Regions from separate parts of the Pseudoalteromonas sp. SG43-7 genome, predicted to be linked through region 4. Evidence: predicted binding sites of a transcription regulator. Region 4 holds the regulator's gene; each other region holds the start of a gene.

Region 1 (7,973 bases), on a different contig from region 4:
GCGAGCAGATCAAGCATTGATAGAGTTTGCAAAACAAACAGAACAAACCGTGGTTTTTTCGTTTGACTTAGCAAAACAATACCAAGCTCAATCAGTGTATGGTTATTACACTCAGTTAGAAGCGCTTAGTACAATGCTGAAAAATACTGAACTCGATGCGGTTGTTGATCAAAATGGTTTACTGAGTATAAAACTCAAACAAATCAATAGGAATGATAACAACATGAGAAAGCTTTCAGGGGTCAGTGCTGCTGTAATACCACTTTTAATGGCAACCAATAGCCAAGTTGCTAATGCACAAGAACAAGCCGCTCAAGAAAATATTGAAAAAATCGCCATCGTTGGTAGCCGTGTAGCAGGGCGTTCGGTCGAAGACTTACCCGTACCTGTTGATATTTTAAGTGCTGAAGCGCTAGAAAATACCGGACAAACAGAAGTCGGCCGTATGTTACAAGCTATCGCACCGTCTTTTAACTTTTCAAGTTCATCGATCAGTGATGGTACTGATGCACTACGACCTGCCACTTTACGTGGCTTAGGGCCAGATCAAACATTAGTACTTATCAATGGTAAACGTCGTCACCAAGCCAGCATTATCCATATTAATACATCTGTAGGTCGTGGTACTGCAGGTACAGATATGAATGCGATCCCAGCTGCTGCAATTAAACGTATCGAAGTATTACGTGATGGTGCGGCTGCACAATATGGTTCAGATGCGATTGCGGGTGTTATCAACATCGTATTAAAAGATGCTGATGAAGGCGGTAAAGCCGCAGTTAACTATGGCCAGTATTCTGAAGGTGATGGCGAAACCGTTACGGTTGATTTTAATAAAGGCTTTGCGCTAGGCGACGATGGTTATTTAAATACCACTATCAACTACCGCGACCGTGCACCTACAAATCGTGCCGGTTTACATGGCTCTTGCCAGTTTTATGGTTGCACAGAGCTTGATGATGGCACGCTGTTAGCGGGCGATCCTCGTGAGCTGACTGCACCACGTGATACGTTTAGAATTGGTGATGCAGACTCGCAACAATTTGCTTTAACGGTGAATACCGGTTATGAACTTGCTGGTGGTGAGCTCTATGGCTTTATTACTTATTCAACCCGAGATAACGAATCAGCCGCGTTCTTCCGTCATAATGCCAATGCTGATGGCAACCCTGTTTTACAAGATGGTGATGCGGTGATCCCGATGGGCTTCTTGCCAATGATCAACACCACCATTGATGATATATCGTATAACTTTGGCTTTAAAAAAGAGTTTGATAATAGCTCTAGTCTTGACCTGTCATACACCTATGGTGAAAACAGCATCGATTATACCACTAGTGACACTATCAATGGTTCATACGCTAATTTATTACGTTATGATCAAGGTTTAAGTGCTGATGATATTCGTGCCACTATTCCTCGCCAAGCGTATGCGTATGGCATGGAGTTATCACTGCAAACAATCAATCTTGATTTTACACAAGACTATGATAATTTTTCACTGGCAATGGGTGCCGAGCTTCGCACCGATGAATATCGTATTTTAGAAGGCAGTGAATACGCTTACCGTGATTATGATACTAATAATGGTGTTAATATTTACGATGGTATGAGCGGTGGTATTGGCAGCGAAAATGCAGCAGGTGGTACTCAAGGTTTTGGTGGTTCATCGCCGGAATCTTCTGTGGATGAATCACGTGATGTGATTTCGTTTTACCTTGATGCTGAAACTTACATTATTGATGATGTAATTATCTCTGGCGCACTGCGTTACGATAACTACAAAGGCTTTGGTGATACGGTTAACTTTAAGTTAGCGGGTAACTGGTCGGTGACTGATGACGTTTCACTGCGCGGTGCGGTGAGTACTGGTTTTAGAGCACCATCAATGCAGCAATTGTATTTCAATAATATCAGTACCCAGTTTGTAGTTGGTCCTAATGGCGATCTAATTGCAGAAGAAGTTGGTACTTTTAGAAACGACAGCACACTTGCACAGAGTATTGGTATTCCAAAACTTAAAGAAGAAAAGTCACAAAACATGAGCTTAGGTATTGTGTATAACGTGACGGATAATATTAATGTTACCGTTGATTATTATTCAATTGATATTGACGACCGTATTGTGATCAGTAACTGTTTAGGTAAAGGGTTGTCATCAACGCTAGATGCTGCATTGGTTAGTTCTGGCGCAGGTGCAGGGCAGTTTTTCTTAAATGGTGCAGATACCGAAACGCAAGGTGTGGATTTTGTTGCGACATGGAACACGGAAGGCTTAGGCGGTACCCTAGATTTTACATTAGCGGCTAACTTTACTGAAACCGATGTGGTTGATTTATTTACTCCTGCGGGCAGTGGTTTGGAAACGATCCCTGTCGAAGATGTATTTTCTTCGCAAGAAACCTCAATCATCGAAGAATGGCAACCACAAGACAGAGTAAACTTAAGTGCATTATATCGCCTTGAAGATTGGACGGTAAACTTATCGCTCAATCGTTATGGCGAATACACGGTTGAAGATGGCGGTCGCCAGACTTACGGCGCTGAAATTCTTACCGATATAAAAGTAAATTATTTTGTCACAGACAACTTGTCACTAAATATTGGTGCAAACAATTTATTTGACGTTTACCCTGATAAAAATACCATAGGTAATTCTCGCTCAGGCACAATTGTTGATGCTTCTGGTAATACTATTATCAGTTCAACCGGTGTATTTGAGTACTCACGCCGTTCAGCACCATTTGGTTTTAACGGTGCTTACTACTATGTAGGTGCTGAATACCGATTCTAAAAATAACTTCTCCTACGTTATTTAGTTTTGAAGGGCCGTCTGGCCCTTTTTTTGCTTTTAGTGTGATGTGAGTGCAATGGGGTAGTTATCATACTCTTTGATATTATTCATTACTGTCATTAAAGTTTGATGCGTACTGTTTTCGTCAGCGGCTATTTGTACTGTGGCGATATTATACTTCGCAGCAAACATCGCAAGGTTAGTGGCAACTTGGTTTAAGTCAATTAATCGCCCCGCAAAATACACCGCATTGCTTTGGTCAATACTAAAATGAGCACTTTTAGTTTGTTTATCAATACTGGGTTTATCTACAGGCCGTTGCAGCTCTATTGCCACAGGTTTTACAAATGAAGTTGTAACAATAAAAAATATTAAAAGTATAAATACAATATCAAGCATCGGCGTCATATCAACGTCAGCGTTTTGTGGGTTTACATGTTGTTTATTTCTCATAATGGAACCTTGTTATTTTTGATAAAATGCTGCGGCGCCACAGCGGGATAGTAGGTACCTATTAATAAGCCTAGACGATTAAAATCATGCTGTGGTTAAATAAACATGCTATTTTTATTAATTATTTGCATTATTTTGTTATAAAAATCATTTAACTATAATTATGAGCATAAAAAAGCCCAGCGCGTGGCTGGGCTTTCATTTAAGCATTGTGGTTAATGCTTCTGCATACGGCTCATTTCCGTATGACAGCTTTGCATGGTCAGTAATACTTTAGCGAGGGCGGCTTCACAATCGTGCGGTTGTGGTTTTTTCATGGCAGCTTTGATTTCTTCAAGTGTTTTATCTTCCACTTCTTCAAGCTCTTTGACATAAATTTGATCGTTGTTGGCACTAAATTTTGTGATCAGTGCGGTATATGCTCGGCGAGCTTCAACAGCAAAAGACGAACCATCTTCTCGTTCACCTTGCTGATTAATAGCGTAAGGCTGTAGGTTTTCAACGCTGACTTTACGTGCGTCTATCATACGCTGAAATAGCGCACCAATGGCTGGATCTTGTACTTTTTCCTGCGCCTTTTCATAAAAGTCGATGCCGCTGTTCATTACTTGGATAATGTCAGTGATATGATTTACTTCGTTTCCTTGCTGGGCATTCATAATATTGACCTCTTTAAGTTAAATGAATATTAAAGTTCAAGTAACTTAAAGCAATTGCCATTCCATTTTTAAATTATTTTAACATCATGATTATTAATACTTTTAAATTGATGTTTGCTTACTTGAAAATACCAGTAAGCAAATTTTACAGGACTTTTGTAAGAGCGTTACTTTAATTCATCTGCAACTTCGGCTATTTTTTGGCGTAACCAAATATGACTGGCATCTCTGTGAAGTAATGGGCTCCAAATCATATCTAACTCAAATGGTGGTATAGGGAAGGGAGGCTCCAGAATTTGCAAACCAGGATCATCTAAATAAATATTAGCGGCTTTTGAAGGGAGTGTCGCAATCAGGTTCTTCTCTTTCGCTAGATGTATTGCAACGTGGTAATTACGGGTGAATGTGGCAATATTTCGGTGTTTACCAAAGTGGGCGAGCGCTTCATCAACCCAGCCAAGTTTTTGTACGTCTTTAGGATCCATACCAACCCCGACACCAAAACCTGTTTTACTTACCCAAATATGCCGAGCTTTTAAATAACTATCGAGGCTAAAATTTTCAATGATCGGGTTGTCAGCTTTTACTAAACAACAAAAGCTATCTTTCCAAATACGTTTGTGATGAAACGACTGCGGTAGGTTTTCGAAACGATTTATTGCCATATCAACTTTACCGTTTTCTACATCATGAAAAGTAACATCACTTGGAGTGAGAATATCGAGTGTGGTATCCGGCGCTTCATCGTGTAATTTACTCAGTAGCTTAGGTGCTAAGGTGCTGGCAGCATAGTCACTGGCCATAATCCTAAATACCCGTTTGCTTTGGCTGGCCTCAAATTCACGGTTTGGTGCAAGCGTTTCTTCTAATGTCATTAAGATGCCACGGATCACCGGCTGCAATTCAATAGCTCGTTCAGTGGGCACCATACCATCACTGGTGCGTACTAAGATCGGATCGTTAAACAGGTTACGTAAACGTTTTAAACCATTACTCATTGCCGGCTGTGTAATGCTAAGCTGGTTTGCGGCGCGAGTAACATTACATTCGCGTAATAATGTGTCGAGATAAACGAGTAAGTTTAAATCTATTTTACTGATATTCATTGTGTGTCCTTTCGTCTACCATTTATGGATAAAACGCTGCGCTGTTGGATAAGGGTAGATATGGCTAACGACCCCTGCTTTTATATTTCGTTGCGCTTGCTGCCAAAATGCGACGTCTAATAGTTCTGGATGTGTTTGGCTGAAAACTGCTTTGTATTGCGGGTTCGGCATTACAAAAGTGCATAACTGCTCTGGAAATACATCTTGTGGTGCCACAGAGTAACTTTGCTCATTGGTTAAGTAGTCATCATAACTTTTGGCTTTAGGCAGTGCTCTAAAGTTCATGTCTGTTAAATATTGCACTTCATCATAATCATAAAAAATAATGCGTTTGTGTTTACTGACACCAAAGTTTTTAAGCAACATATCGCCTGGGAAAATATTAACGGCGATCATTTCCTTGAGTGCTTGGCCATATTCTGCAATGGCAACAGCGGCATCTTCAGTATTAGCTTTTTCTAAATATAAATTCAGTGGCGTCATGCGTCGCTCAATATACATATGTTTGATGATCAGTAAGTCGCCTTCGATGATCATTGATGAACCAATAGTTTGTTTAAGCTGTGCAAGCAATGTAGCGTTAAAACGCGCAACAGGGAATACGACGTTAGAATACTCTATGGTATCTGCCATACGACCAACCCGATCATGGCTTTTAACTAATTGGTAGCGTTTGAGAACGGTATCGCGGCCAAATGGTTTACTTTCACCAAATTTGTCTTTAATTATTTTAAATACATAATCAAATGAAGGTAGGGTAAATACCATCATCACCATGCCCGGTGTGCCAGGGGCAATCACAAAATCATCACTGGAGCGTTGTAAATGGGTTAAAAACTCGCGATAGAACTCGGTTTTACCTTGTTTATGAAAGCCAATGGCATTGTAAAGCTCTGCTAAGGTTTTGTTGGGCATTAGTTGGTTTAAAAACCGAACTAATGCGGAAGGAGCGTGGGTTTCAACCATAAAATAAGCGCGAGCAAAGCCAAAAATAACCCGCATTTGCGATGAGTTAGTCAGTAAAGCATCGAGATACAGACCTTGCTCTTGATGATGTAACACCGCAATAATAAATGGCTGCACACCACTTTGTGATACTACACGGCCGACAATATAGGCTGCTTTGTTGCGATAAAACGGCGTTTGTAATATGTCAAAGCGCATTTGCCACGCACGGTGATGGGTGTCGGGTGCTTGTTTATAAAACGCTTTTACTAAAAGTCGTATATCGCGCTCTAAATTAACAAAATCGGCTTTAAAATCAAATTGATTAATTATTTTACGGATAGTGGGCTTTAAGCCGTCTACAACAGGAAAGTAGCTGCGGTATTCTGCTTCTACAGGAAGCGCAGGAGCATCTGCCAAGGTGGCTTTTACAAAAATAAAATCATTATTAAAATAACGTCGATGAAATAAGCGGCAAAACACAGAGTTATAAAATGTTTCGGCTAATTCTGCTTGTGGATGAAACGTTAAAAAGTGCTGGTAGATTTGTTTTGTTTGCAGCCAGAGTGATTCATCCAATTGATTGGCTAATTGCTGATTTTGTAGTTGCTGGGTGGTTTCGTTAACCCGATCATCGTAATAAGTGATCCGCAAGCGACTAATGTCGTGCATTTTTGTCCAGTTTTTATTTGCAAATGCCAGAGGTGCTTGTGCGGTGATCTGCTGAAATAATTTATAATGCTTTTTAAAGCCATTTAAAATTAGCTCGGCAATGTTTTGTGGTTGCATGAACGGGTACTCCAAAATGACCTGTAGAGTATATGCTCTACACATGTTAAGAGTATGCTAAATATTGGTAAAACCCAATAGTTTATTCATAACGTTTCAGTTTTTTTTCGAGTGCAGAGAGCTGTTTGTTGGTCGTTTTGGTGTTTTTGGCAAACGTTTTATTGATCACTTTTAGCTGCTTTTTTATCTCTTTGCTAAGCTTTTTTTTATCATCATCACTCATTAAACGATTTAGCCGTTGCAGTTGCTCGTATTCAGCGCGGTCACGGTCACGACTCAAAATGGCGAGTTTATATTTAACACTGCGTATCTCAGCGTTGAGATTACGAATAATTTGTTCACGCTCAAGGGAGTTAAGCGCTTTGACATGATTTACAGTAGCCGGAGTGACGTTGGGCGACACTGCTATTTTATGTTGCGTTGCCTGCCCGCCACAGGGGAATTGGCTAAATGTAGTGCCTCTGTCGGTTACGCACTTGTAATATTGATCTGCGGAAGCCGCCTGATCAGCAACAAATAGCAAACTAATAAAAATAACGAAAAGAGTACACAGTTTCATTACGCTAGCCTTCCCTAGTTAGGGCATAATCATATATGAAAACTATAACCTAACTTGGGTAAATTGCCAGTAGCAGTTATTCGGTAAAGGTTTTTAGCTTTTTAATGCTTTGTGCTAAAAACGGAATATCTAAACCTTGCTCTATTGAAAAGCCTTGTGCAGCAGAGATATTTTTATAATTACCATCAGAATCAATTAATGTAATACGGTCTTTCTTATAGGCAATAAATACGCCTTGCGAATAATTAACGCCCATATCGCCTTTTTTGTTATACAAATTAACGCCTAGCATGCTTTGCTTTGCGATATCAGCACAATTTAAATATTGGCCAACGCTTGTGGCAATTAAATCGCTTGGTTGGATCAAGCCTTCAGTACGGGTTACTTTTCTATCCGTGCTGTATAAAGATGAAGCACTCACAATACCGTGATCAACATCGGCTAAACTAAATGCAAATACTTGATTGACTCCCTCACGAAGCGCAGTGTTTTCATCGGCGTTAATGATACGAATTGCTGCATCACCCGCTGTTGTACTATTGATATAGTTAAAATCATCAAAGCCACTGACACTAATACTACGGCGATTACTTTGCCACACCGGCAATGTTTGCTCTGTCATTAAGGCTGGCTTGTAGTATGCAGGTAAACCGTAAATCAAGCTAAAT
Region 2 (7,973 bases), on a different contig from region 4:
ACACAAGCTGATAAACAGCTTAAGCGCGTAACTGACTTATATTCACAAGGGTTGGTATCGGTTAGTGATAATGATGAGGCAAAAGCGAAATTTGATAACTTAACCGCAAGCTTAGCTGTTGCCAAGCAACAGCAAACCCAAGCACAAGTCGCACTTGAATTTACCCGTATAAAAGCGCCCATTTCTGGAGTTGTTGTAGAGCGGTTAGTTGAACCAGGTGATACCGCAGTGCCTGGTTCACCTTTATTGGCACTTTATAATCCACAACAATTACAGCTTGAATTTAATGTACGAGAACGTCAGGCAATTAGCCTCACACTGGGTCAAAGCTTAACGGTCAGTTTGCCTTCACTTAATATAACCGCTGTTGCGGTGGTGAGTGAAATTGTTCCGATTGCCGATAGTGCTGCACGTAGTATGTTAATTCGTTTAGAGTTGCCAACACAATCAAACTTGATGCCTGGTTTATATGCACAGCTTCACTTGCCACTGGATACCGAGCAAGGAATTTTAATTGAGCCAAGTTGGGTGCATGAGTACGGTCAATTAGCCATGGTATATGTTATTAACGAGCAAAAGATTGAGCGCCGCTTTGTTCGTTTAGGGGAGGTGATTAATGCTAAACAGCATATTATCGCCGGGCTTAACGCCGGCGACACATTAGCGGTGGATTTTAAACCTAAATGAAGGTCGCAACTTCATCGAGTGATTTTTTCACCAAGGCATGATTAGGCACAGTAGCATCATCACTTGGGTAACCGACAATGAGCAGCATATAGGGGCGTTCGTTGTCTTTGTCGCGGCCACAAATGTCGGTTAAAAAGCTCATTGGTTTAGGTGTGTGAGTTAGTGTTGCAAGCCCTGCGCGATGTAATGCTTGAATTAAAAAGCCGGTGGCAATACCGACTGACTCATGCACATAGTAGTTGGTGTTTTTATCATCAGTATTTAAGCCGCCTTTCTTTTGGCTGAATACGGCAATTAGCCAAGGTGCATGCTCTAAATAAGGTTTGCTGGCATCAGTGCCTAATGGCTTTAGAGCATCTAACCACTCTTCACCAGCGCGGCCTTCATAAAATGAGCGTTCTAATTTCTCGGCTGCTTCACGAATTTGCTTTTTCACATCACTACTATAAATTGCTACAAAATGCCACGGTTGGTGGTTTGCACCACTTGGTGCTGTAGCTGCCGCTTTAATGCAGGTTTGAATAATATCTTTTGGCACTGGGCGGTCGCTAAAACTACGAATTGTATGACGGCGCTGGCTGGTCGTTAAAAACTCATTAGCGCGTTCTAGCATCTGTTCATGTGGATATTCAATAAAGTCTGTAAGTGGTTGGTGGTCATGTTGCTGCATGGCTTTTCGCTTCTTATTAAATGTTGATAACTATTTTTATACCCAGTAGCGAGATTGGGTGCAAGTAATATCTACTTTACAGTCATGTTATTTCCTAAAATAATGATTATTAATTGCACGTTGTATTCACAGATTGTTCAGCTATATTTGCATACAGTATAGTTCGAAATTAAGAATGCATGGGTAGCTAAAAACAAAGCAACATTATTACAAGCACATGCTTTGAATACTCAGCCGAGCATACCGGCAGTCATTATTTAGACATTCAAAAATCATTAGTGCAGGCAGATTTTGTCGATAACTTAGTTATATAAAGTTATCGCTAGTGCAAGCTGATGATGAAAATAACTACCGCAGTATTAAATACAGCTTTGAGTTAGTGTTACTTCAGAATTTAAGTTCACCTCTCCTAAGAGTGAAACCAAGCCGCACTTATTGCGGCTTTTCTGTGGCTCTAAAATGAGTTAACTCGTTTGTAAGCCATTTCTTACTGGTGATTTGTGTATCATCTTCAAGAATAACAGCATAAGGTTTGCCACTCCATGAGCTTTTACTGGCAAGATTCTCAATAAACTCATCAGCGGTTTTAGCGTAGCGTTTGCCTTTGCGGTATTTCATAGCAAGATGATCAGCGGCTTCGGTGCTGGTGTGTTGATCACCGTTACGAATGAAAGTCGCGTTGCTTTGCGCGATAAAGCTGAGCAAATGAGTGACTTCTTGTTCAGCGGTTGCCGCAAAGCTCAACTGACTAACCGTGAGTAAAAGGCAAGCCATCAGCCTGTATATAGTGTGGGTTAAGTCTTTCATCTGTAGCCTCATTTAATCCAAAAAGTTTATTACGTTACCTGTGCCATCAAAAAAAGGTAAAGCTCTGAATAAAACTGATGTGCTAATGCATGTGCTGGTATAACTTTCAGCTATTAATACCTTATTTATTATGTAGAATAATACATCAATAAGGTCAATTAAATTATCATGGCTTATTAATTATCTGATAGGGATACTGTTTTGGTACTTGCATTGAACTTGCCGGGACAATATTTTTTACAAAAATAAAGGTGGAATTATGAACAGCTCAGATCGCGCTATTGACGAACTAGTACTTGGGTTTTGGCGATTATTAGATTGGCAAATTACTCCACAACAGTGTTTAACTTTTCTTGAGCAAGCAATTGAAGCCGGTGTAAGGCACACCGATCACGCTGACATTTACGGTGGATATGGTTGTGAGGCAGAGTTTGGTAAAGCTTTAGCTTTAAAGCCAAGTATTCGTGATGAGATCAAAATTATTACTAAGTGTGGTATCAAACCTGCTTTTGCAAGCTTAGGGTTAGCAGGCCAAGCTAATCATTACGATTCGAGTGCCGCACATATTATTAGCTCAGCACAGCAATCGTTAAAGCATTTTAATACCGATAGATTAGATGCATTACTTATTCATCGCCCTGATTATTTGATGAATGCAGACGAAGTAGCTGAGGCATTCACTACTCTTAAGCAAAATGGTGATGTACTCGATTTTGGTGTATCAAACTTTACGCCATCACAACTAAGTTTATTGCAGTCGCGTCTTGATTTTGAATTGGTGACCAATCAAATTGAATTTTCACCGTATGAAATGCAAGCACTTGATGATGGTAGTTTAGACCAATGTCAGTTACTTGATATTAAACCTATGTGTTGGTCACCTTTGGCTGGCGGTCGCATTTTTGCAGAAAATGATGAAAAAGCGATTCGCCTGCGTCAAGTACTTGAGCAAGTCGGCAGCGAAATTGGTGCAAGTTCTATTGATCAAGTGGTTTACGCGTGGTTATTAATGCACCCAAGTTCCCCATCAGTGGTACTGGGTACTGGCAACATTGAGCGTGTTAAATCGGCTGTTGCCGCTAAGCAGTTAAAACTCAGTCGTGAACAATGGTATCGTATTTGGCAAGGTTCAACAGGGCACAGTGTGCCATAGGAGTTGTAAGTTTTAAGCTATAAGCAGTCTGAGTTGAGGGTAAGTCTTGATATAAAATATGAACTTAGCCGCTTACCGCTTACCAAGATCGAGAAAGGGCCTTACGGCCCTTAGTGTTGCAGCAAGTAACACATTCTTTTTATAGGCTAAAGTCCATTGAAAAAGCAACGTAAGCCTTAATATCACTGTCATCCATATCGGTATCAGATAGACCAAAAGTGAAGCCATCTTTAGAGATAGATACACCGTAATCGATGATATCGTCATCACCAATAAAATCACCAGAGTAGTGGCCTAAGTGTAAGGCCATTTCAGTGCCATTAGTACCAACTGCGAAACCGTAATCTGCAGTCAGGTATAACGAATCACCAAAGTCTGTGCCATCACCGCTTGCGGCTGAAGTTGCAAGAACTGATGCGCCAAAGCTAAAGCCACCCATACTGATGCTACCGTAAATTTCAGAAAAATCAGCGTCTGCGCCAGAAGCTGCATCAGGGTAAGCGTAATAGATGTAGCCAACGTCATAGCTCATATTTTCATTAATATCGCCACCAAAACCAGCATAGAGATCAAGCTCGTAGGTCATTTCATCGGCCCAGCTTGCATTTGAAGCCCAAGTACCAGCATAAAAACCTGATTCGTTGGCATAATCAATACCACCTGAAATTGCAGCATCACCACCGGTTTGTTCTTGACCACGCCATAAGTAGTTTGAAGTTGCTGCGGCATTGGCTGTTACTTCTGCATATGCTGCTGTAGATGTTGCACCCATGAGTACAAGTGTGCTGATCGCAATTGCTGATTTTAGTTTTAACATGTTTGGTATCCTGTTGTTATGCTGATTTTTTGGCTCGCAATTATTAATTAGATTGCAGTCTATAATTGCGGATCCTATTTTTAGTTGTCTACTAGGGTAATAGCACTGCTTGTGCCAAGTTAAATGAAAAGCAATAATTTATATTTAAATTACTTTATAAACAAAGGTATAAATATTTATAGTGAAAGGAGGAGATTGTTTTTTACGAAGCTTGCGCACTTTATTGGTGCGTAAAAAAACCCGCATGCACAACTCAGTTGCAGCGGGTTTTTGTATTTTTTACTGTGGTTTAACCAAAAATAGTACGCATTAGGCTGATTGTTTCGTTCACGCCACGGCCTTTTTGTACTTCGCTGATAATTGAATCACGCTTTGCGCGAATATGCTCAGGCATATCGTCAGCAGCAAGTGCGCGATCAACAAGTATTTCAGCAGACTCTTTACCACGACGCACTTTTCTAGTGCCAGTGGTAGTTGTACGCTTTGGCTTGCTCAATAACTTGATGTAGTTAGAGTTTTCAGGCGTGTTTTTGTCTGCATGATAGAAAAAGCACGGAATTAATGCTTTGATTGCAACAAGTTGTTGATCCAGCTCGCTGTCACCACTTGCCATTTTAAACCAAGACATACCATGAACTGCTTGGACAATATCCTGCCAATAACGCGCAAAGTCACGATTATTTAATTTAGTAATAGCCAATGCTGAACAAAGTGCATCTAAACGGGTGTTATTAATTGGTGTAAAAACATCTGGGCGGCGCATTGCTAATAGACGAGTTGCCGGTGCAAGCGTTGGCTTTTCATTGCTATCAGTAAAGGCTTTTAAATATTTGACCACAAATTCTTGGTAATCAGCTTCAGTTACTTCACCTTCTAAAGGTATATGTGCTAATGCTTCATCAAATAATGCCGGCAGGTCGGCAAGCATTTGATGAAAAGCTTTGGCGCTTTTAGTAGAGCTAAACCATTCGACATCAAAATTATAACTACTTGGATCCAGTGCAGAAGTATGTTTACCACTAAATGCTAATAAATCTTCAGGGATCATCTCTTTCAGTGATTGCTCGCGAATACCAGCTATATAGTTGGCAAGGCGTAACTGTTCATCAAGGGCTAACACATCTTTATGCTGCTCTATAAATACACTAACTACAGGCCAAGGCGCTACGCGTAATGTTTTCAATTGTAAGAAGCTAATTGCTGAAACTAATAAGTCATTAAGCTTTTTTAAAATTGGTAATTGATTGGTTTCGAGTAAATCATGATTAATACGGTCACGGCTAGCATTAAGTAGTTCATAGCACCAACCTAAGAAGTCTTCAGGATGATTTTCTATTTTCACCGCCATCAGGTTTAAGCTGATTTCAGAAGCCTGCTTTAGAATATTTTGATAAATATGGCCTTCTTGTTCGCCTAATGCCATTTGTGAAGGTGAAATGAGCAATTTTTTCATGCCTGATGGTACTCCGGTTAAATACATTTTTCAGTTGTTTAATTTTAGCGCAAAACGTCTTAAAACAACAGGGCTGTGCATCATACCGAAGAATACAGGGGATGCAATCTTGATAAGTTAAATCTGCACAAGATTGCATTTAAAGGGTTTAATCTGCTTATTCAAGTGAAAATAACTGCTCTACAGTAGTTTCAAACTGCCGAGCTATCTTCAATGCAATGATCACTGAAGGTGTAAAGCGTGATGTTTCGACCGTGCTGATTGTTTTGCGTGAAACGGCGCTAGCATCGGCTAGCTCTTGCTGTGAAAGCCCCGCGGCTTTGCGAAATTCAGCTATATGGTTTTGCAGCTAAAGGTATCAAAATGTTTCAGTAACAATTCATATATTCACTGTAGAATGCAGGAAATTGCATTTTTCTTCGTTGCACAATGATTTTAATGCTAACTCCCGCTATGATAAGAACATTATTTGCACATTTGAAAGGACCATCATGAAGACCTTATTTAAAGTTATTGGTGTCATATTATTATTGCTTGTTGCTTTAATTATTGCTGCACCGTTTTTAATTCCAACCGATGCCATTTTTAATAAAGTCTCTGAGCAGGTTGAGCAAACCACTGGGCGTACTTTAACTATTAAAGGCGATAAAACATTATCCGTTTTTCCTTCTTTGAAGCTTGAACTTGAAGATGTGCATTTTGCCAATATGAAAACTGGCTCACGTGCAGATATGGCAAGCATGCAGCAACTTGCAGTTCATATTCCTTGGTTTTCGCTATTTGGTGGTGAACTTAAACTAGAAAAGTTTGTGATCAATGAACCCAATATTCTGCTTGAAACAGATAAAAATGGTAAAGCTAACTGGCAGTTATTTGATGCAGTAGCTGCGAAACCTGAGCAGCAAACTCAAGCAGGTGAGGCAGTCAAACTACCTGAAAACTTTGATATTCAATTAGGTGAAGTGGCTATATATGGTGGGTCGTTTACTTATTTAGATGGTCAAACGGGAGCTAAACAGCAAATTAGCGATTTAGAATTGGCTATCTTACTGCCTTCACTGCATAAATCACTCGAAGTCAAAGGTGGGATCACTTATATGCAAGAGCGCTTTGAGCTTGATGTAACAGTTGATAACCCAGCTAAAGCAATAGCAGGTGATACATTTAATGTGACAACTGATGTCACTTCAAAGTTAGTTGATGTTGAGTTTAAAGGCTTAATAGCCGGTCAAGGTAAAGATATTCAAGGTCAATTAGCGCTCAGTGGTGATTCAGTAAAAGACATTGCTAAATGGCAGGGAGTCGAGCTGAACGCTAAAGAAAGCGCCTTTAATGCATTTAGTGTTAGTGGCAAAATGCGTATGCAAGGTGATAAGTTCAACCTAGCTGAATTAGTCGCCACTCTTGATGCATTAGAGATCAAAGGAAAAAGCGAGCTTAATTTAGGTAAGCGTTTAGCCGTTAATGCTGACATCGATTTAGGTATGCTGGACTTAAATCCTTACTTACCTGAGGTGGTAGCGCCAGCAGAGAAACCAGAACCTAAAAGTGACGAGCCAGCCAAACCAATTGTATGGGATGACACAAAAATGGATTTAAGTGGCTTAAATGCCTTAGATGCGAATGTGGTGATCCGTTCAAGTGGCTTAAAAGCAAATGAAATCAAACTTGGCGCTAATCAATTCACTGTAAACCTTAACAAAGGCGTAGCGAAAATTAGCCTAGGTAAGTTTGCCGCCTACGAAGGTAATGGTAAAGGCACTGTAACAGTTAATGCGAAACAAGCTCCTTACAAAATCAGCACCAACTTCTCGTTAGATAAAATAGACGCACAACCATTGCTGACAGATGCCGCTGGCTTCGATAAGCTAATGGGCAAAGGCTCACTCAATTGGGACTTAGCAACATCAGGTCAGAGCCAAAAAGACTTTATGAGTGCCCTACAGGGTAAACTAGCATTTGAATTTGCCGATGGTGCAGTAAAAGGCGCCAACATTGCTGAAATGGTTCGCAAAGGCAAAGAGCTAATTAAGGGTAACTTTGGTGCAATATCCGAAGGGCTAGATACTGGCTTTGATAATTCCCAGCAAACTGACTTCTCTGCGCTAACGGGTAGCTTTAACTTTACCAATGGCGTAGGTAAAAACACAGATCTGAGTTTGTTAAGTCCATTAGTACGTATTAGTGGTGAAGGGGATGTTAATCTACCCGCAACGACAGTTAACTACCGCTTAGTGACAGGCATAGTCGATTCACTCGAAGGGCAGGGGACCAAAGATGATAGTACCGGCTTTAAAATTCCAGTACGAATCAAAGGACCATTTCATGATGTTGGCATCAGCTTAGATGTAAGCAAAGCGGCAGAAGATGAAGTAAAAGAAAAAGC
Region 3 (7,973 bases), on a different contig from region 4:
TTATAGGGCTAAAAGGCACTGTAACGTCATTACTGGCTGGTGCTGGGATTGTTGGTTTAGCAATTGGTTTTGCCTTTCAAGATATGACCGAGAACCTAATAGCTGGTATTGCTATGGGTATTCGCAAACCCTTTAAAACAGGCGATGTTATAAAAACCGATGATGTGTTTGGCAATGTGCGCTCAATAAATTTGCGTAACACGCTTATCGAAAACTTTTATGGGCAACTGATTTTAGTGCCTAACAAAATACTTTTTCGTAATGTATTACGTAATTACAGTACCTTAGGTGTACGCCGCATTGAAGTGCCGGTGGGCATTTCATATGGTGATGACCCAGAGCTGGCAGCTGAGGTGATAGTTAAAAAAATCAATGAATTTGATTTTGTAATTAAACAAGACGAAACCGCTGTTTATGCTGAAGGTTTTGGCGACAGTAGTGTCAACTTACTGGTGTGGTTTTGGATAAAATACCCCGGCGAGGCAGACTTTATGACCGTACGCCATAAAGCAATTGTGGCAGTCAAACAAGCGCTAAGTGACGCTGATATTAGTATTCCATTCCCAATTCGCACCCTTGATTTTGGTATTAAAGGCGGTGAAAAACTCGATGCGATGATCACTGAAAAGCGCCAGCACTCAGAACAATAAATGGTTCTATCAACAGGTAATATTTACCTGTTGATAGTGCTAATTTACACAAATTTACAGCTGGTAATACAGTTGTTTATTGGCGCATATTTACCAGTATTAAGTTTTCTACTGATAGACAGCATTTATGGCGAAGCATCAAAACAAGTAAAAGGCAGTGGTCATAGTTTAGTTATCGCTAGCCGATTATCTACTGCACTTATTAGACACGAGCTAAAACTAAGGCTAGTGTCTAATAAGTAAAGTCGAAGGTAAAATTAATGAATAACATTAAAGTGAGCAATGAAGAACCAAGTAGCCCATGTATTCGGCATTGTTGTTTGGATAAAAACGATACCTGTATCGGTTGCTTTAGAACCCTTGATGAAATTCTCGCGTGGCACAGTGCAAGCCCTGCACAAAAGCTGCAGGTTCTTAATGAATGCCAAAATCGCAAAAACGCGCAACATAAATAATCACTTTGTAGAGCAAACTGCAGTCTGAAAAAGCTAACCCCAAACTTCAAGATTTCGTAATAAAGATAAAAACCGTATACTAGTTTTTACTGCTCTGTACTGCCCGTTAATAAACACTCCAACACACACAAAGAATAAGTTAGCGATACACTCGTGCCACTGCATTTGTGCTAAGCATCCATAATCGATGGTGTTTTTGAATTTTTGATTGCATACGTATTCAATTTTCATTTTGTGAGAATCCCTCTACTGTTAATTCTTTGTAAATAAATAATACCTATTACTTGACAACACAACGGAACACACAATGAAAATTAAAAAAATAGTAACCACTATTGGGCTAAGTATTGGCCTAAGTGCTACGTCGATTGCAAATGCAACACCAACAACATTCGTCCATCTATTTGAATGGAACTGGCAAGATGTAGCCCTCGAATGTGAACAATACCTAGGACCTAAAGGCTATGCTGCGGTACAGGTATCGCCGCCTAATGAACATATACAAGGCAGCCAATGGTGGACGCGTTATCAACCTGTCAGTTACCTATTGCAAAGCCGAGGCGGTAACCGCGAGCAGTTTATTGATATGGTTAATCGCTGTAATGCCGCTGGCGTTGATATTTATGTAGATACTTTAATCAATCATATGGCTGCAGGCAGTGGTACAGGTACCGCTGGTAATACCTATGGTAATAAACAATACCCAATTTATAGCCCACAAGACTTTCACACCAGTTGCACCATTAATGGCTCTGACTACGGCAACGATCGTTACCGAGTACAAAACTGTGAGTTAGTTGGACTAGCAGATTTAGATACCGCTGCAACGTATGTCCAAAACACATTAGCGGCTTACATTAATGAATTACAAGCCATTGGTGTTAAGGGGTTTCGGTTTGATGCCTCTAAACATGTTGCAGCCAGTGATATTCAAAGTTTAATGGCGAAAGTGAATGGCTCGCCAGTGGTCTTTCAAGAAGTAATTGATCAAGGTGGCGAGGCTGTTGGTGCCTCTGAGTATTTAGCGTCAGGTTTAGTTACGGAGTTTAAATACAGCACTGAACTTGGCAATACCTTTAGAAATGGCTCGCTCGCATGGTTAAGTAATTTTGGTGAAGGGTGGGGGTTTATGCCAAGTGCATCAGCTGTAGTATTTGTAGATAATCATGATAATCAACGCGGTCATGGTGGTGCCGGTAATGTAATTACCTTTGAAGATGGCCGCTTGTACGACTTAGCAAACGTATTTATGTTGGCTTACCCGTATGGTTATCCAAAAGTAATGTCTAGTTACGACTATCATGGTGACACAGATGCTGGTGGCCCAAGCGTACCTGTACATAACAACGGTAATTTAGAATGCTTTGCGAGTAATTGGCAATGTGAGCATCGTTGGGCATACATTGCAGGTGGCGTAGATTTTAGAAATAATACGGCTGATAACTGGGCAACAACCAATTGGTGGGATAATACTAATAATCAAATAGCCTTTGGTAGAGGAAGTTCAGGTCATGTTGCCATTAATAAAGAAGGCTCAACACTCAATACTACTGTGCAAACAGATATGGCTCCAGGGCAATACTGTAATGTGCTAAAAGGAGTGCTGACTAATGATGCAACAAGTTGTACTGGTGAAGTTATTACTGTTAATGCAAATGGCACTATAAACTTAAATGTAGCCGCGTGGGATGCAATGGCTATTCATAAAAATGCCAAGTTAACCACTAACTCAACCCCTGATCCTCAGAGTGATTGGCAGCGAACTGTGATATTTATTAACGCACAAACGCAAACTGGCCAAGATATGTTTATTCGCGGCGGAATTGACCATGTTTATGCAAACACAAACCTTGGGCGTAACTGCCAAACAAGCAACTTTGAATGTGCTATGCCAATTCGCCATAATAATTTGCAAAGTGCCACTACCAGTCCTTGGAAAGCAAACGATAATTACCTAGATTGGTATGGTATTGAAACGGGCCAAAGTAGTGAGGCGCAAGGGACCGCAACCGATTGGACAACTAATATTTGGCCAGCAACTTGGGGAGCAGAAAAAACCGTTGCTAATGATGGCTTTGGTGTTACACCACTGAATATTTGGGGTGAACATTATTGGCTGCTTGATGTTGATATGGATTGCAGCAAAGCGGTTAATGGATGGTTTGAGGTAAAAGCGTTTATTAAAAATGGTCAGGGCTGGGAGGGCAATATCGCGCAAGCAACCCCCCCTTATGCTAGTACTAATCATGTTGCTCAATGCGGCAAAATTAATAAATTTGAGTTTAATAATTCAACGGTAGAAATACGCAATTTCTAATTTTATTACAGATAAATCCCAGCTAAACCATAAGTATGCGTTTAGCTGGGATTTTACTTTGTAAGTCATGTTCTGGAGATTTGCGTTTTCTGTGTTTTAAGTAAACCTAAGTTGAATCACCAGAAAATCAGTTGCTTTAACTCTTTAATCTTTAGCCTAGCAGCTTTAAACTCTTCAATCTCTCACCTGCATTTTATTTTCAATAATTGCCACACCTTGGGTGTTTTCTAAAAACTTTTGTGCCAGTGCGCGTTCAAAGCCGGTTTCGGTTAGACCATAAATGGCTACTTTGTTGCCATCAACGTGTACTCGCAGTTGCGAGAGGTTTAGGTTTGGATTGCTACGCAGTTTATGAATTATAGTCTGCTGTAGTGTTGGTTGAGGAGAAACGCTGCTGATCATAATTGTACTAGTGGCTGCACTGACTTGCGTTGCGCAGGCGAGTAAAAATACACAGCAAAGTGATACCAATGATACAGTTAATTTGAAGCGGTCCATGATTTCCCTCATAACATCTATTGTATGTGTTTAGTGAATAGTAAGCTTACTGTTACAATATTTATTCCAACTTTAACGTATTGAAATTGAAGGGGTATTTTAAGTTCGGGTAATGTTTTTGGAATTTTTTACATTCAACTGAGTAAAAAGTACGGCGATTAGCTAACTAATTTAGATTTGTAGTTGCTGTTTAGTGCAGCTATAGCGATGCAATATATTTTTTGTTAAGTGATGGTCGTAGCTGCAAGTTTGTAATGAGCAAGCTAAATGGGGAGCACAAGATAATTAATTTGCATGACTGCTATGAGAGGGTTTAATAACTTACTGCGAGTAGGTAAAACTGAATGTAAAAAGCCGAGACTATGATAAGTCTCGGCTTTTTATGTGGCGTTAAAGCAGATGAATTATTTCTTTTTCTTGGCTTTAGCTTTGGCCTTTTTACGGGCTTTGATTTTTACCGGATCTTTATGTTTTTTGATTGGCGCTTTAGCTTCTTTATGACGCGGCTCAAATCCTTTAACAACACGGCGTTTAAGGCGCAGCTCAATGTAGCGTTCAATTTTTGCTAATACTGCAATGTCATGGGCTTCTACTAACGAAATTGCAATGCCTTTCTTACCTGCGCGAGCAGTGCGGCCAATACGGTGAACATACACGTCTGCTGTGCGTGGCATATCAAAGTTGATCACATGACTAATATCAGCCACATCAATACCGCGGGCGGCAACATCAGTCGCAACTAATATTCTTGTACGGCCACTGTGGAAATTTTCCATTGCCTTCATGCGTTTGTCTTGTGGCATCTCGCCACGTAACCAGGCTGCGCGAACCCCTGCATTGGTCAGCTCGCCGACTAATGTTTCTAGGCGATCACGGGTTTTAACAAACACAATAGCTTTGCTTAAGTCTTCACTGTTTAGTATTTCAACCAACATTGCTAATTTATGGTTGTAATCATCAGCAATGTGTACCCATTGGTGGATTTTAGCTTTTTCTTTACGTGAAGATTCAGCTTCTAATAGGGCTGGATCTTTTAAAATTTGCTCTGCAAATCGTTCAACGCTATCGCCTTCAAGAGTGGCTGAGAATAAAAAGCACTGACGACGATTTTTTGCTTCTTCGCAAATACGCATCATTTCTTTACGAAAGCCCATGTCTAACATGCGGTCTGCTTCGTCTAAAATAAGCATCTCGACGTTTTCGGCATGAAAGTTTTCGGTTTCTAAATATTCCATTAATCGCCCTGGTGTGGCGATTAATATATCGTTATTTTTTTCAAAAATTTCTTTATGCGTACCGTAGTTAATACCGCCAGTAACAACACCAATTTTAAGGTTAGTGCCTTTAGCAAGTAGTTCACACTGTTCATGAATTTGATAAGCTAACTCGCGCGTTGGAGTCATGATCAAAACACGGGCAAAACCAGGCTCGCGACGCGGGAAATCAAGTAAGTATTGAATCGCCGGGATCAAAAATGCCGCTGTTTTACCAGTACCGGTTGGTGCAGAGGCTAAAATATCACGGCCTTGCAGCGCTTCAGGGATCGCTTGTTGTTGAATGCTAGTTGGGGTTTCGTAACCCATTTTAGCAACGGCTTGTAGTATCTTGTTATCAATATCAAAATCAGAAAATTGCATAGAGTGTCAAAAATAGAGGACAATTGCTGGTAATTATACGCGCTATCCGCCAGTTGGTGAATGAAAAGGTGAAAAAATGTCAGGCTTTGTGTTTAAACAATTTAAAGTAGCGCAAACGCGCAGTGCGATGAAGGTCTCGACGGATGGAATTTTACTCGGTGCATGGGCTGACTTAACTACTTCACAGCGGTTACTTGATATTGGCACAGGTACTGGGTTGTTGGCATTAATGTGCAAGCAACGCAAACCAACTATGCAGGTTAATGCTGTTGAAATTGATGCCAATGCATGTGCTGATGCGCAGCAAAATTTTACAAATAGCCCATGGCCCGATATTAAATTGATGCAAAAAGCTATTCAGCAAGTAACCACCACAACTGAGTTTGATGTTGTGATCAGTAACCCTCCGTATTTTAATGCCAGTTTAAAAGGGCAGGACTTAGCTCGTAATACCGCACGTCATACAGATAGCTTAAGTTTTAGTGAGTTAATCACTGCGTTCAAAAACCTTAGTCACCAAAATGCTTTTTTAAATGTGATCTTACCTTGCCCTGAGGCGCAGTTGTTTATTGCACAAGCGCAATTACAAGGTTTGTATTTAGTGCGCCATTGTTTAGTACAAACTACTGCCACTAAAGCGCCGAGCAGGAGCTTAATGTGCTTTGCTTATCAGATGCAAGAATGCGAGCTGACCAGCTTAACGATTCATGGTCAAGGGGCTCAATATAGCGATGAGTATATAGCTTTATGTAAAGACTTTTACTTGAAAATGTAATCATCATTGAAAAACAGGTACATTTATCGCACACTGATGAAAAACCTCGGTGATAGATATGGATAATCAACTACCTAAACCTTTTATTTTTGTACTTTCCTTAGTGCAAGGCATTGTTCTTACTTTGTTATATCGTAGTGTTGAAAATCAGCTATGGCCTGCGACAGAGCCAGTTTGGTTGTTTTCTTTAGTTACTTTTACCATTAGTTTTGTGCTACTGACTTTACTTGCTGTAGAGCAAGCTAATATTAAAAAACTGCTTAGTTACTTGTTACCATTTAGTCTGTTGTTATCACTCCTTGGTGCTTATATTGGTGCTCAGCAATACCCTATTGCGCTGGTTAATAACAATGCTTTAACGGCCATTTTTATATTCACAGCCTTAATTGCCAGCTTTAAAGCACTTATGTATATCCAACAACTGATTGGTAATGAAGCAATTAGTTATAGCCAATTATTCAAGCTCTCATGGCGAAACTTTATTTTATTTGCAGAGTGTTGGTTATTCGTTTTAATTTTCTGGGGAATTTTGCAGTTAGGAGCGGCGCTATTTAATGCGTTAGAGATTACATTTTTCTCTGAGCTACTCAAAAAAGACTGGTTTTGGATCCCAACTTTAACCTTAGCGTTCGGTTTTGCCACGGTGATCTTTAGAGGGGTTATGCATATAGAAGATAACATCTCATTTTTATTGCAAACCTTGATTAAGTTTTTACTGCCAGTACTTACGGTTATTTCTTTAGGCTTTTTAGCGACGCTACCGTTTACGGGGCTAGATAAATTATGGCAAACAGGCAGTGGTAGCTCGTTAGTTTTATGGTTACAGGTACTCACTTTATTTTTTGTGAATACGGTTTATCAATACGCTGCTGATCAGCGACCTTATAAAATTGTAATACATAGGTTAGTATTTTTTGGTATTGCTTTATTACCAATTTACAGTGTGATTGCCGCTTATGGCATTTGGCTTAGAGTTGAACAATACGGGATCACGGTGGGTCGCTGCTGGGCTATTTTAGTGTGTCTTTTACTTTCGTGTTTTTCATTTGGGTATTTAGTCGGGATCGTTAAAAAGCGCGATGCATGGCAACAAGTGCAAAGCAAAGTTAATATTGTGATGGGGGTAGTGATTTTAATATGCATGCTACTAGTGAACTCGCCAGTTTTGAATTTTCAGCGTTTATCTACCGAGAGTCAAATCGCGCGCTTAAATGAAGGTGACGTGAGTATTGAAGAATTTGATTATTATTACTTCTCAAGTAATTTAGGACGCCAAGGCTATCTTGCAATGCAAAAGTTACAAGCGCAAATTCAGAGTACTCATCCAGAGCAAGCAATGATTATTGAGCGAATGTATGTCAACCCAGATAATCCAGAGTTTAAGGCTTTAGCCGAGCAAACATCAATAACAGAGTTTGTTACGCACTCGACGTTTTGGCCTGGGCAGCAGGTGTTTTCGGATGAGTTAATTCAGGCTGTATTCGAGAGCTTACATTTCAACCGCTGGACACCGCTTAAAAGTCATTCATTTTATTTTATCGCCATAGATTTAAATCAAGATGAACAACTCGATTATGTATTTATAGATGAAACGAATAACTCAACTGAAGCTAATCTGTGGTTGCATGATGGTACTCAATG
Region 4 (7,973 bases):
TTGATCCTTCAGCTGCAAACCGTGATGCCTTAATAATGATTGGTGCCACCATAGCCCTTATTGCTATGTCCTTGAGTTTTAGGGGCACAAGACGCATTAATAGAGTTGAAGGTGGCCTGTTATTGGTCGCGTTTTTAATCTATCAAGGTTATATTTTCAGCCAAGTTGCTTAATGCTAGCCACAAAATGGATAACACAATGACGCAGTTAAATTTTATTGAACAAGGTAAGCGGGTGCTAGAAATAGAGCGCCAAGCACTGCTTGATATAACCCAATATCTAGACGAAAACTTTAATCAAGCTTGCCAATTGATGTATCAATGTCACGGTAGGATCATAGTAGTCGGTATGGGGAAATCTGGGCATATTGGTAATAAAATTGCTGCAACACTGGCAAGCACTGGCACGCCTGCGTTTTTTGTCCACCCGGGTGAAGCCAGTCATGGTGATTTAGGGATGATCACTCGTGATGACGTGGTTATGCTTATTTCTAACTCAGGCGAAACCAGCGAAGTACTGAATATTATTCCGGTTATTAAACGTATTGGCGCAAAAATGATCGCCATGACAGGTAACCCTGAATCATCAATGGCAAATTGGGCTGATGCACATGTATGCATCAAAGTAAGTCAAGAGGCCTGCCCATTAGGACTCGCTCCGACTGCGAGCACGACTGCAACACTTGCGATGGGTGATGCAATAGCCGTTGCTCTGCTAGAAACCCGTGGCTTTACCGCCGATGACTTTGCGCTATCGCATCCTGGTGGTAGCTTAGGTAAACGTTTACTATTGTGTTTAAAAGATATTATGCACAGTGGCCCAGCAACGCCTATGATCAATGATAAGCAATGTATCAAAGATGCATTAATCGAAATGTCGGCAAAAGGCTTAGGTATGACAGCTATTGTTGATGACACAGGGCAACTTGCAGGGCTTTTTACTGATGGTGATTTACGGCGAATTTTAGAGCAACGAATAGATATTCACAGTACTTTGATAAGCACTGTCATGACCCGCTCTTGCACTACTGCAACTGCTGATATGCTTGCCGCCGAGGCACTCAATATCATGGAGAATAAGCGTATCAATGGCTTAATTGTAGTTGATGATAAACACCACCCTATTGGTGCTCTTAATATGCAAGATTTGCTCAAAGCAGGAGTTTTATAATGCAGTTTGCTGACTTATATCAGCCACTTTCAGATGATGCTCGCGAGCGAGCACAAAAAATCAAACTCCTGATCTGTGATATCGATGGGGTGTTTTCAGATGGTCGTATTTATCTTGGTAACCAAGGTGAAGAACTCAAAGCGTTTAATACTAAAGATGGCTTTGGTATCAAAGCACTGATCAATAGCGGTTTTGAAGTTGCCGTGATCACCGGTCGTCATTCACAGATAGTTCAGCAACGGATGACTAGCCTGACAGTACCGCATATTTACCAAGGCCAAGAAAACAAGTTGCAAGCTTATCAACAGCTCAAGGATAAATTGCAGTTAAGCGATGAACAAATCGCTTACATAGGCGATGACGGACCTGACTTGCCGGTAATGGAATTGGTTGGTTTTGCGGTGGCAGTAAATGATGCGCATCCACTAATCAAACGCATTTCACATTATACAACCATGCTACCTGGTGGCTTTGGGGCGGTGCGTGAACTCACTGATTTATTAATGCTCGAAAATGGTAAATCATTAACCAGCGAAGGCACGAGCTCATGAATAGTGCGCGTTTAATATTATGCGTATTATTTGTCGGCTGCATGGTATGGCTGTGGTATCCGTATTTTTATCAAAGTACCGCCATAAAACAACACCAAGAAGATATAATAGCAAAACCTGATTATACTGCGGTGGCATTAAAACAAACCGCATTTGATGAACAAGGTAAAATTAGCCACAAAGTAACAGCTGCAAAAATGGAACTCTACCAACAGTTAGGGTTCACTTACTTTGAACAACCTATTTTTACACTCTATAATCAACAGCAGACGTGGCAAATTAATGCCGATGAAGCCACCTTATATGAAAATCATCAATTAATTTTAGAAGGTAATGTGGTTGCTAAAAACCTGACCAATAATGCCATGATTGAACATATAAACGCAGATAATATTCAGGTTGATATTGAACTACAAACCATGAGTTCAGAACAACCAGTTGAATTAATCGGACCAAATTTAAAAATCACTGGGCGCGGTCTCCATGCCGACTTAAAAGCCGAAGTGGTAGAACTAATTAACCATACGCGAACCATATATTATGACCAATAAATTTGCTCACTTGCTTGTTATACCAAGCTTATTCATTGCTTTTGCAAGCTTTGCTGAAAATACGACACCACCTGCAGATCAAGTCTCTATCAGTGCTGACACGCAGCTTGCCCAACTGAAAGACAATATCGGTATTTTTGAAAAAAATGTTGAAATCATTCATGGTAACCGCCGTATCAAAGCGGATCGACTTGAAGTCCATAAGCGCGAAGATTTAGGCGATAACAAACAACTACTTGTCGCAACTGGCAGTCCGGCTTACTTTGAAGAAAAACAAACTGATGGCACAGTAATGAGTGCCAGTGCTGATGAAGTCCGTTACGATGTCGCTAAGCGCTATTTAACCTTGGTTGGCAATGCACAAGTCACTCAGGCAGGTCAAAAAATCAATGCCAAAAGCATTACCTATGATATGGACCAGCAACTGATCAGTGCTGAAAAAGGCGCAAGCTCAAGCGATCGTGTGCACACCATTTTGGTACCAGTAGACAGTAAAAAAGACAAATCTAAAGGGCAGCCATGAGTACATTAAAAGCTGAATTTCTAGCAAAAAGCTATAAAGGTCGCCAAGTTGTAAAAAGCGTGGGTTTAGAAGTTAGCGCAGGCAGCATTGTTGGCTTATTGGGTCCTAATGGCGCTGGTAAAACCACCACCTTTTATATGATTGTGGGTTTAGTTCCAAGCGACAAAGGTAAAATCAGTATTGATGATAATGACATCACCTTACTGCCAATGCACAGTCGCGCACGGTTAGGGATTGGCTACCTGCCACAAGAATCATCCATCTTCCGTAAATTAACTGTTTATCAAAACCTGATGGCTATTTTAGAAACTCGTAAAGAGCTGAATAAACAAGCCAGAGAAGAAGCGCTCGACAGCTTACTTGATGAGTTTAGCATTCAACATATCCGCGACAGCCAAGGTATGGCATTATCTGGCGGTGAACGTCGTCGAGTTGAAATTGCACGCGCTTTAGCCGCAAACCCAAAATTTATCTTACTTGATGAGCCTTTTGCTGGCGTTGATCCTATTTCAGTGTTAGATATAAAGAAGATTATTGAACACCTTAAAAACCGTGGTATTGGCGTGCTTATTACCGACCACAATGTACGAGAAACCCTTGATGTTTGTGAAAAAGCCTACATAGTTTCTCATGGGGAGTTAATTGCATCAGGTACCCCTGAGCATGTACTCGCCGACCAAACAGTCCGCGATGTTTACCTGGGCGAGCAATTTAGGCTATAAAGCCACGCTCGGCTAAGTATCTGCTAGACTTAACGATGATAACAATAAAAGGATTGTTAGAGATACATGAGGCAATCACTCCAGCTGCGCATGGGCCAGCAACTTACAATGACACCACAGCTGCAACAAGCAATTCGCTTATTGCAACTCAGTACATTGGATCTCCAGCAAGAAATTCAAGAAGCGCTCGACAGCAATCCATTGTTAGAGCTAGAAGAACATGAATATTCAGACGACACGGCTGGTAAAAACGAACAAAAACAAGATAACGATGACTTAACCGTTAGCGCATCAGCAGACGACAAGCCAAGCGAATATGAACAAGAAAGTAGCGAAGCATTAAGTAAAGAGACCTTAAGTGACGAAATGGCTATGGACGTCACCTGGGACGAATACATGAGTGCTGCGCCAAATACGTCATCTGGGCCAATGCCTGAAGATGAGTCAATTTATCAAGGTGCCTCAACTGAAACCTTGCACGAATATCTAATGTGGCAATTACAACTCACACCTTTTAGTCCAACCGATGAAGCCATTGCCATTGCGATTGTTGAAGCCGTTGACGATTCAGGTATTTTAACCTTGAGCTGCGAAGACATCGCAGAAAGCTTAAATCAAGGTAATAACGAAGAAGAAATCGAACTCGACGAAGTGCAAGCAGTGTTAAAACGCATTCAGTTGTTTGACCCTGTTGGTATTGCTGCGCGCAGCCTACAAGAATGTTTATGTATTCAATTAAATCAATTTGATCCTGCAACTCCTTGGATTAGCGAGACAAAAATGATTTTAACTGATCATATCGATTTATTAGCTAGTCGTGACTATCGCACTTTGATGAAAAAGACTAAGCTTAAAGAAGATGAACTAAAAGAAGTAATGACACTGATCCACAGCCTTAACCCAAAGCCTGCGGATACCATAGTACGCGAAGAATCAGAGTATGTTATTCCTGACGTTTCGGTGAAAAAAATTAAAGGTCGCTGGGTGGTTGAACTCAATCCAGACAGCATGCCAAAAATTAGAGTGAACAGCCAATATGCGGCGATGTCACGCTCTGTAAAATCAAGCACTGACAGCCAATTTATACGCTCGCATTTGCAAGAAGCTAAATGGTTTATTAAAAGCCTAGAAAGTCGTAACGAGACGTTACTCAAAGTAACCAACTGCATTGTTAAACAGCAGCAAGGATTCTTTGAGCATGGCCCTGAGGCCATGCGCCCTATGGTACTAAACGACGTTGCCGAAATGGTTGAGATGCACGAATCAACAATTTCTCGTGTAACCACCCAAAAATACATGCATACCCCTCGTGGTATATTTGAGTTAAAATATTTTTTCTCGAGCCATGTAAGTACTGAGAACGGCGGCGAATGCTCATCGACAGCCATTCGAGCATTGATCAGAAAATTGATCAGTGCAGAAAACTCAGCGAAACCATTGAGTGATAGTAAGATTGCAGATATATTGGCAGAGCAAGGTATCAAAGTAGCTAGACGGACTATTGCAAAATACCGCGAGTCGCTGGCTATTCCACCGTCAAATCAACGTAAAAGTTTGATTTAAGGCGTAAAATCACAAGAGGAAAATGCTTATGCAACTAAATTTAACTGGTCGTCATGTAGAAATTACTGATTCATTAAGAGACTATGTAAACAATAAGTTTGCCAAGCTTGAAAGGCATTTTGATCATATCAATAATGTCCATGTCATTCTTGATGTAGAAAAGCTAAGCCAAAAAGCAGAAGCCACATTACATGTCAGTGGCGCTGAATTATTTGCCTCAACTGAGCACCAAGACATGTATGCAGCCATTGACGGACTAATCGACAAACTTGACCGTCAGGTAATTAAACACAAAGAGAAGCACGCTCGACACTAACACTATGAAATTAAGCTCACTTATTTGCCAGGACTGCAGTAAAGCTGCGGTCCTTTTTAATAGCAAAAAACGGATCATTGAATTTATCAGCCAATTGGCTCATGAACAACTTCCTCAGCTATCACAACAAGAAATCCTCAACGCACTACTGTCGAGAGAAAAACTAGGTAGTACGGGTATTGGTCGTGGTATTGCTATTCCTCATGGCCGTATGAGTGGTGTTGAAAACCCGCTAGCAATAATTATAGTGAGTGAATCACCGATTGATTTTGATGCGATAGATAATCGCCCAGTTGATATATTTGTAGCTCTCATCGTGCCAGATGGTGATAGCCAACTTCATTTGAAGACGTTAGCCACAATTGCTGATAAACTCAACGACAAAGATTTTTGTAAACAACTACGTAGCGCAAAAACAGACCAAGATTTGTATCACGTAATTGCTGCGCAATCGTAGCCAAATGAAGGAGAATTTACATGGAGTTAATCATCATCAGTGGGCGTTCTGGCTCAGGTAAATCTGTTGCTCTGCGTGTAGTAGAAGATCTTGGTTATTATTGTGTAGATAATATTCCGGTAAACTTATTACCTTCATTAGTGCGCAGTGTCTCTGATAATTATGACAAAATTGCCGTCAGTATTGATGTCCGTAATTTACCGAAAGAGCAGGAAGAATTTAACGATATTCTTGAATACTTGCCTGGTTTTGCAAATCCGACGCTATTTTATTTAGACAGTGATGATCAAACCCTGATCAAACGTTTTTCTGAAACTCGCCGCTTACATCCATTATCTTTGGACTCTTTGCCACTGGATTTAGCCATCAAGCAAGAAAAAGTATTACTTGATGTATTAACTACTCGCGCTGACTTTATACTTGATACCACTGATCTGAGTGTCCACCAGCTTGCAGAGTCAATCCGTGAAAAGATTTTAGGGAAAAAAGATAAAAAACTAATCATTACCTTTGAATCATTTGGTTTTAAATATGGTATCCCAAAAGAAGCTGATTATGTTTTTGATGCACGCTTTTTACCAAACCCACATTGGGAGCCTGAGCTTAAGCCACTTACAGGCCTGGATCAGCCAGTAAAAGATTATTTAGCCAGCCACAGTATCGTACAAAAATTCACTTGGCAGATCCAAACCTTTGTACAAACTTGGTTACCGCATTTGGAGCGTAATAACCGCAGTTACTTAACAATTGCTATTGGTTGCACCGGTGGTCAACATCGCTCAGTTTATCTAGCGCAAACTATAGGTGAAAGCTTCTCGATGAGCCACAGCAATGTGAAAATTCGCCATCGTGAACAAGAATAACAACTCACGTTTACAGTAAGGAATGTTGATGCGTTTAGAAGATACATTTTTAATAAAAAACAAACTCGGTTTACATGCTCGCGCAGCCAGCGTATTAGCGCAATTAGCTGTGCAGTTTGATGCCAGCATCACACTTCATCAAGATGACAAACAAGCCGCAGGCGATAGCGTACTCGGCTTAATGCTATTAGAAAGTAGCCAAGGCAAAGAAGTTAAAGTTGTATGTGAAGGCCCGGACGCTGAACCTGCTCTTGCAGCAATTGGCGAGTTGATCGCGCAACGCTTTAACGAACAAGAATAGCTCGTAGTCAGTACCACTAAATTGCGTTAAACTAAATAAAGTCGTTAATTAAACAGACCAAGCGCATTAATTATCGATAACAGTTACCCTACCTATCAAGTGTATTAATTTTTTAAGGACGCCAATGCCAGAAGCTTTTGAACAAGATTACCCACTACAACAACTAAAACAAGTGACCAAGTCACTTAACAGTGGTCAATTTGTTCAAGTAAGGCGTATGTTGGCAAAAACAGCTCCGTGTGACACTGCATTATTACTCGAGTCATCCCCGCATAAAATTCGTACCTTGCTATGGCAACTGGTTGATCCAGATGTACAAGGTGACGTACTCGAAGAACTCTCAGAAGATGTTCGTTTAGGGATCATTGCCCAAATGGAGCCGAAGCACATCGCTGCGGCAACTGAGGACATGAGCCACGATGATCTAGGGGAAGTACTACGTAGCCTACCTGATACCGTCTACAAAGACGTTGTTAGTGCCATGGACAGCCAAGATCGAGAACGTGCAACTCAAGCACTCTCTTATCAAGAGCGCTCTGCTGGCGCGCTGATGAACACCGATACAGTCACCATCCGTCCAGATGTCACTATCGACGTAGTACTGCGCTACTTACGTTTACGTGGTGAGCTACCAGAAGGTACCGATGATCTTTATGTTGTTGATAAACATAACTGCTTTATTGGTGCCATGTCGTTAACGACCTTGTTGACTAACTCGCCAGATAAAATTATTCGTGACTTAATGGATGAAGATTGTGAATCTATCCTCATTTCGATGGATGAAACCGATGTAGCACAACTGTTTGAACGTCATAACTGGATATCAGCACCAGTGGTTGATGATAATGACCATCTACTTGGCCGTATCACCATCGATGATATCGTTGACGTTATCCGTGAAGACGCCGAACATAGCTTATTAAGCCTAGCCGGTCTTGATGATGAAGAAGATACCT

Evidence for each region. Region 4 encodes sigma-54, which starts transcription at its own class of promoters, with help from an activator protein. Its sites were predicted from a motif close to GTTGGCACGNNNNTNGNNT; they were not measured.
Region 1: the regulator sigma-54 is predicted to act here: its motif matches at 3,955-3,973, upstream of H5200_RS01820 (PA2169 family four-helix-bundle protein).
Region 2: the regulator sigma-54 is predicted to act here: its motif matches at 4,235-4,253, upstream of H5200_RS17440 (TorF family putative porin).
Region 3: the regulator sigma-54 is predicted to act here: its motif matches at 3,973-3,991, upstream of H5200_RS20190 (BON domain-containing protein).

What each region holds. Positions count from the first base shown of each region.
Region 1 is NZ_JACJEY010000003.1:44,976-52,948, forward strand. It holds gene H5200_RS01810 (TonB-dependent receptor plug domain-containing protein) at 1-2,794, shown strand, start outside; gene H5200_RS01815 (biopolymer transporter ExbD) at 2,852-3,247, opposite strand; gene H5200_RS01820 (PA2169 family four-helix-bundle protein) at 3,463-3,906, opposite strand; gene H5200_RS01825 (LysR family transcriptional regulator) at 4,074-5,012, opposite strand; gene aceK (bifunctional isocitrate dehydrogenase kinase/phosphatase) at 5,028-6,746, opposite strand; gene H5200_RS01835 (DUF4124 domain-containing protein) at 6,829-7,305, opposite strand; gene H5200_RS01840 (DUF3413 domain-containing protein) at 7,382-7,973, opposite strand, start outside.
Region 2 is NZ_JACJEY010000045.1:9,643-17,615, reverse strand. It holds gene H5200_RS17460 (efflux RND transporter periplasmic adaptor subunit) at 1-687, shown strand, start outside; gene H5200_RS17455 (nitroreductase family protein) at 680-1,357, opposite strand; gene H5200_RS17450 (DUF5329 domain-containing protein) at 1,790-2,164, opposite strand; gene H5200_RS17445 (aldo/keto reductase family oxidoreductase) at 2,424-3,317, shown strand; gene H5200_RS17440 (TorF family putative porin) at 3,457-4,134, opposite strand; gene H5200_RS17435 (hypothetical protein) at 4,424-5,587, opposite strand; gene H5200_RS17430 (helix-turn-helix transcriptional regulator) at 5,745-5,936, opposite strand; gene H5200_RS17425 (AsmA family protein) at 6,079-7,973, shown strand, end outside.
Region 3 is NZ_JACJEY010000064.1:12,207-20,179, forward strand. It holds gene H5200_RS20175 (mechanosensitive ion channel family protein) at 1-650, shown strand, start outside; gene H5200_RS20180 (DUF1289 domain-containing protein) at 911-1,105, shown strand; gene H5200_RS20185 (alpha-amylase family protein) at 1,413-3,422, shown strand; gene H5200_RS20190 (BON domain-containing protein) at 3,597-3,920, opposite strand; gene srmB (ATP-dependent RNA helicase SrmB) at 4,325-5,557, opposite strand; gene H5200_RS20200 (tRNA1(Val) (adenine(37)-N6)-methyltransferase) at 5,634-6,332, shown strand; gene H5200_RS20205 (DUF4153 domain-containing protein) at 6,391-7,973, shown strand, end outside.
Region 4 is NZ_JACJEY010000058.1:7,010-14,982, reverse strand. It holds gene H5200_RS19465 (calcium/sodium antiporter) at 1-173, shown strand, start outside; gene H5200_RS19460 (KpsF/GutQ family sugar-phosphate isomerase) at 199-1,170, shown strand; gene kdsC (3-deoxy-manno-octulosonate-8-phosphatase KdsC) at 1,170-1,721, shown strand; gene lptC (LPS export ABC transporter periplasmic protein LptC) at 1,718-2,272, shown strand; gene lptA (lipopolysaccharide transport periplasmic protein LptA) at 2,262-2,795, shown strand; gene lptB (LPS export ABC transporter ATP-binding protein) at 2,792-3,517, shown strand; gene H5200_RS19435 (RNA polymerase factor sigma-54) at 3,584-5,080, shown strand; gene hpf (ribosome hibernation promoting factor) at 5,109-5,396, shown strand; gene ptsN (PTS IIA-like nitrogen regulatory protein PtsN) at 5,401-5,853, shown strand; gene rapZ (RNase adapter RapZ) at 5,874-6,716, shown strand; gene H5200_RS19415 (HPr family phosphocarrier protein) at 6,745-7,017, shown strand; gene mgtE (magnesium transporter) at 7,142-7,973, shown strand, end outside.